DNA from 2 places in the Desulfitobacterium elongatum genome. Region 2 is predicted to be linked to the other one. Evidence: riboswitches for the same ligand, from Rfam matches in the RefSeq annotation. Region 2 holds a riboswitch; the other holds the start of a gene.
The links. A riboswitch is a leader RNA that binds a small molecule or an ion and turns the genes downstream of it on or off. The one in region 2 is predicted to bind cobalamin.

Region 1 (3,161 bases), 1.5 Mb from region 2:
GCTGGAGTCCCAAAAGTAACATGATTACAATCATGACCTTATACTGCTTCAAGGAACCCGTTAAGATAAGAGAGGCCGTAAGTCCCACTAATAAAACAAGGCATAACTGAATAGCAGTTTCCAAACTCAGTGCAAAATAGATCATCAGGGCATACCAGGCTAGTTTTGTCCGAGGATCCAACGTATTTATAAGTTTTATATTTTGTTTTTCCTTTTGTTCAATGCCATAAGAAAGTCCCATTCTAACCCTCCTCAAAGGAAATAACAGGTTTGAAATTTAGCCCCAGGTCTTTTAGCGTATCAAGATGCTCCTTGAGATCATTTGTTGAGATATCCAGTTGAAGGCGATGGTTATGCAGGGCAACTAACCGGTTCGAATAGTTTTTAGCCATGGTTAGGTCGTGGGTAATAACCAGGATTGTTTTGCCATTCTTGGACAGCTCGGCTAGTTTATCCATGATCATATATCCTTGGCTTTCGTCAAGGCCCGAGGTCGGTTCATCGGCGAGGATGAATTCCGGATCACTGACGAGGATGGAGGCTAGTGCCAAAAGCTGGCGCTGACCGCGGCTTAAGCGTTGGGGATGCATTTTCTTATAGTCAAGCAGCCCCACAAATCCTAGACACTCATCAATTTTTTGATCAATTATTTCATTTTGCTCACCTCTTAACTTCAGTGAAAATCCAACCTCTTCTTCCAGGGTGCTTGCAAAAATCTGATAGTCAGGGTTTTGAAACAGAAAGCCCATGTGCGCACGAATCTCTGTAAGGTTTTCTTTATTTAGAGGTTGGTTAAAAACTTTAATCTCACCCTGAGAAGGCTTTAATAGACCGATGAGCATTTTGGCTAGGGTTGATTTTCCGGACCCATTTAATCCGATGACGGCTAAGAAGTCGCCCTTATGAATTTTTAAATGAATGTCTTTACAACCGAGCAAATTATTTTTGTACTGGTAGGAGACATTTGTAATTTCGGCTATGATTTCCCTCGGCTTACCGTTGTTCGTCAAGGAAGTGGCGCATTTCAGCCTTCCTTTTCGATGTTCAATTTGTTCCTTGTAATATTCCGCAGGCAAATACTGTTTGAAAATTTCGCCGTCCCTCATATAGAAGACTCTGTTGGCATAGTTAAGGACTTCCTCAATTCGGTCCATGACCAAAACAAGGGTTAGATTCTGAATTTTATTTAACTGACCGAGCCGCTTATATAGCTCGAAGCGGCCCAAGGGATCCAGTTCCGCGGTTGGTTGGTCAAGAATCAAAATAGGGGCATTGAGAGCCAAGACACCGGCCAAAACAACACGCTGGGCCTGCCCGCCTGAGAGCGAAGCGGTCTGTCTGTTTTCATAGCCCGTTAGACCTACAAATTCCAAAGTGTTTTTAACCGTCTGATCTATTTGTTCCAGGGGGATTTCTAGGTTCCCGAGGCCGAAGGCAACATCCTCGTATACATCCAGACTGATGATTTGGTTTTGAGGTTCCTGCATCATGTATCCCACATAGTCGGACATTTTATTGAGGGGTATGTCCTTGATATCTTGACCCATGATAGTGACTTTCCCCGTTAATTCCGCGCTATGGTAGTGAGGGATAGCGCCTGTGATCGAGTGCAGCAAAATCGATTTTCCAGAGGCTACATCTCCTGTAATGACGATGAAATCTCCCTGATTAATTTCAAGGTCAATATTTCTGAGTGCTGGTTTTTCTTCATGCGGAAATACGAGTTTCTCGATTTTGATCGTTGCAATTGTTTTCATGGCAGCTCCTAAAGCATAAAAAATTATAAAAAAAAGTCCCAGCTTTATAAAAAAGCTAGAACTTTACCATTGTCCATCTTCGCGATATTTTATAGGCAGGTCTCCTGACTTATAGACTAAGATGTACGCCTTCCCAGTTATCCCAGTGGCAAATGCACATCGTCAACATCTAATTACAGTGGTGGGTCCGTCCAGGATTTCTACCTGGTTCCCTATTATCCCTTGCGGGCACCTAAAAAATGATGTATTCAGTTGGCTTAATGTTAGAATAGTAAAATGATTTTGTCAATAGGGGATGAAATAATCATGACATAGGAAATTGCAAAAACAGCCAAGGTTCCTGCCATCAGCAGGAGCCTTGCTTATTATACGGGATTAAGAAGGATTAGCGCAATCTGTGTCGAATATTGGGAATAGTATTGCAATTCAAAACGCTTAACTGATGCTTATGGGTAATGAAATAAACTGCAAGAGGAACATATGAGTAAGTAAGGATAAGGGGCTTTTCAATGAATGTTGAAGTTTTACTTACGAATAAAAAACTATGTGTAGGTTGTAATAAATGTATAGCTAAATGCCCGGTCAAAGCAAACGTAGCGTTCTTAGATAATGGTGAAAATCGGGTTAAAACTGACCATTTGAAATGCATTCACTGTGGGGCGTGTATAGACGTATGTGATCATAAGGCCCGAGATTTTGCTGATGATACTGAGAGGTTTTTTGCTAACTTAACACGGGGAATTGGTATTTCTGTCATTGCAGCTCCTTCTATCAGATATAACTTTCCTAATTATAAACGGTTATTTGGTTATTTAAAGTCCTTAGGGGTAACGCTTGTTTACGATGTGTCGATCGGTGCAGATATCACGACTTGGGCTTATCTAAAAACCATTGAGGAGCAGAAACTAGATTCAATTATTGCTCAACCCTGCCCTGTGATTGTGAACTACATTCAAACATACCGCTCTGAACTGATTAAGTACCTTGCCCCAATCCAAAGCCCTATGATGTGCACGTCAATTTACTTAAAAAAATACAAAAGGATTGACGATAAGATAGCATTCTTGTCTCCTTGTATCGGCAAAATCGATGAAATCCAAGATAAAAATTCGATGGAACTCGTCAATTATAATGTTACCTATCAAAAAATGGAGGCCTATTTTGAAAAGAATCATATTGACCTCAACGATTACCCAGAGGTAGATTCGATAGCTGGGTTGTTGAATCAGCGATTGAGATATTAGGGAAACATCCTGACGTATCAGTTTTCGTAAACATCTCGGCATCGAGTCTTGGAGATACAGAATTACTGAAATTCATTGAGAGTAGAATTAAAGAGAGTAATCTTGAGCCTTTCCGAATTGGGTTTGAAATCACTGAAACTGCAGCAATCAGGGACTTAGA
Region 2 (3,161 bases):
GTGTAAAGCAAAATCCTGGAGATATCCCAAATAATTCTAGTTTCTTATTTAGATCTACTTCTGCTTCAAAAGAACTATGCTTAAGTAATCGACCTTTTCCAACTCTTCCTGAGCGTCCAACACCCGAATATTCTCTCCAGCCTGACCCACACGTGTTGCTAAAACTGCTTGTGCACCTGTCGTCTGGATACGCTTCAATACTTCCGGAAGATTTCGAGATACTTTCATAAGGACGAGATTGGGGTATTTCTCATACTCCTCTAACCCTTCGATTCCCGGTAGGATGACCAAGGGTTCATCCCCTGTCGCCAACGGCCAATTGACACGTGCTGCCGCTGCTGCCATAGCTGTGATTCCCGGAATCGTCTCAATCTGCTCAGGAGATAAAACATGTTCAAGGATAGTAAGAAGATAGCTGTACGTACTATATAAGGATGGATCTCCTAAGGTGAGAAATGCAACTGAATTACCCTTTTGCATCTCATCCTGTATTTTATCTGCTGCACTCTGCCAGGCAGCACGGAGAATGCTCTCGTCTGAAGTCATCGGCATTTCCATTTCCATAATCCTGACCCCACTTGGACAATGGGTCTTTGCTATCTCCCAGGCGATACTTTCACGCTCCATTTTAGATTTAGGTATAGCGATGACCTCGATTTCTTGGAGAACTTCGACCGCTCTCAAGGTGATAAGCTTTGGATCCCCCGGTCCCACTCCGACTCCGTAGAATTTAGCTGCACTTACTTTTTGCTCTTCCCTATTATCAGAGTTCAATGATTTACCTCCTTCTTATAACCCCTTCTGTGCTGACAAGATAAAGACTGGATTAAGTGCCTGGGCCAGATGAAAATCTTTGATTCCTTTCCAACGCACCGCTTGTATAGAAATTACATCAATTTCCTGATAATCAAGTGTTCTTAATGCCTCTATGCCTTTGGCTACGGTCTCCAAGGTAACTGCAGTGATGACCACTCGTCCCCCAGGTAGTAGAGGCGCTTGCCTCAGAATCTCCTCGACTTGACCATGACTTCCCCCAATGAGACAAACATCCATAGGAGGGATACCCGATAAGGCTTCGGGGGCAGTTCCACGAATTAGTCGAAGATTAGACACTTGAAATTTTTCCTGATTCTTAAGTATAAGTTCTTGAGCCTCAGGATCCTCTTCAACCGCGAACACACATCCTCGCTGAGCTAACAGTGCTGCTTCAATACTAAGGCTCCCCGTTCCTGCTCCGACATCAAGAACCCGATCCTTCCCTGAGATCTTAGCCTTTGAAAGAACTTGAACTCGAATTTCACTTTTCGTCATGGGGACTTTTCCCCTGATAAATTCTTCATCCGAGATACCAAAGCCACTTTGAAGCTGGACCTCTTGTCGAGTCCTTCCATACTGGGAGTTTTCCGGATAGATTATCATCACAGCGTTGGGATAATTTGTTACTGAGTCGATCAGTTCATTAGTATCCGTATCGACCCATTCTTCATCTGGATAGCTTAAAGAGTTCCCGATGGAAATCTGAGGATTGAAACCATAAGATTTATAATATGCAGCAATTCTTTGAGGAGTATTATCCCCACCTGTAAGAATTCCTAAAGGTTTACATACATTAAGGGGCAAACTTTCAATACTCCGACCATGGACACTCATGAGCTCTGCCTCTTGCCAAGGGACTCCTGCCCGAGCGAAAGCAAATTGTAAGGAACTAATTCCAGGAAAAACTTTGATTATCTCTTCAGGAAATTTCTTTCGGATCAAGGGAAGTAAACTATAGAACCCCGGATCCCCCGAAACGAGGACTCCGACTTGTTTTTTCAGATTCAACGCCTGCTGAATGGTTTGAATCGCCAACTGTAAATCCCGATCGACCCGAAATCGTTCTCCCGAGAACGTCGGAAATAGTTCAAGGGCACGAGCTCCACCCAGCAAAACATTACATTGAGCTACCTCTTCTTCGATTGCGGAAGGCAGCCATTCTGAGTTCCCAGGACCAATCCCCAAAATTTGTATCATCTTATTCACCTACCTTCTCTGACCTAGACGACGTCATAGCTGACATTCCCCAGAATATACTTTAAAGAACTATTTTGGATTAAGATGGAAGATAAAAAAAGAGCCTGAGCGGCTCTTTTATGTCTTTATTCGGATATTCCGAAAAAACACATCACACCTATCGCTCGTAGGTTAAGTGAATAATCAAGGCAGGTCTCCTGGCTTCCAATCATCATTCCTCTCCCCTTCCCGGTTTTATCCAGTGGGTTACTGAAAGGAACTCTTGGTTCACAGTGGCGGGACCGCACCGGATTTTCACCGGCTTCCCTTTTCATCCTCAAACGAGGAACCTTGAACATCTTCTATTCAGCTTTCAAGTTGGCAACTCTCTGTGGAATTTAGTTCAGAAATCCGACTTTGCTTCTGAGGTAAGCATATACTTTATCTTAAGTATTTATTCTCTAATTTTCTAGAAAATCCTTCTCAAGGTTAATTTTAAATTGTGGAAATCTTTTAAACCTTCTGGCCAATCCCAAAACTCTTTAATGGTTCTCTCAGCTTGTTCATCCCATGCGACCATCTCACCATTAAGCAGAGTAAACACCGTCCCAATTTGTATTTGCCCGTGTACATGATCCATGGCTCTCAAGCTGGCGCGATGGGCCAATTCAAAAAGCAAAGCTTCCCATCCCTCCGCTAATAATTCCTTTGCCGCACCTTCCGTTGTCGGAAGCTCGGCAAGCTCTTTTAACCTCTCAACGGATACTCCAGCTAAAGCAGCATGGGCCAGAAGAATTTCCATTCGAGCATCGGCCACATGAGTATGAGTATGGAATATTCCACCAGCAACCTTAATCAACTTCCCAATATGACCAAACAATATAACTTTCTCTATCTTACGAAAGGCTGCTTCTTCTAATAAAAAGCCCACAAAATTGCTCATCTGAACAATTGCTTCGGCAGGGACTAGCAATTTCTCTGTCGCAGCCCTAAATCCATAGTGTCCCGGGGTTAATATGATCGCTCGATGACCATAAGCAACTGCTTGATCAAGTTCTGGCAATATCGAGGTCTTGAAGGCCTCTTCGGACATAGGGCGGACGATTCCTGTGGTTCCTAAAATAGAGATCCCTCCGACGATTCCTAAGCGAGGGTTGAGTGTCTTCTGA

Region 1: another riboswitch for cobalamin. It lies ahead of ACZ42W_RS02550 (ABC transporter ATP-binding protein); the one in region 2 lies ahead of cbiE (precorrin-6y C5,15-methyltransferase (decarboxylating) subunit CbiE).

The regions. Positions count from the first base shown of each region.
Region 1 is NZ_AP038772.1:569,802-572,962, forward strand. Features, by position in the region: gene ACZ42W_RS02545 (energy-coupling factor transporter transmembrane component T family protein) at 1-241, opposite strand, end outside; gene ACZ42W_RS02550 (ABC transporter ATP-binding protein) at 243-1,757, opposite strand; cobalamin riboswitch at 1,835-2,008, opposite strand; gene ACZ42W_RS02555 ([Fe-Fe] hydrogenase large subunit C-terminal domain-containing protein) at 2,267-3,001, shown strand; gene ACZ42W_RS02560 (EAL domain-containing protein) at 2,995-3,161, shown strand, end outside.
Region 2 is NZ_AP038772.1:3,862,923-3,866,083, forward strand. Features, by position in the region: gene cobI (precorrin-2 C(20)-methyltransferase) at 55-774, opposite strand; gene cbiE (precorrin-6y C5,15-methyltransferase (decarboxylating) subunit CbiE) at 790-2,013, opposite strand; cobalamin riboswitch at 2,184-2,361, opposite strand; gene cbiD (cobalt-precorrin-5B (C(1))-methyltransferase CbiD) at 2,462-3,161, opposite strand, start outside.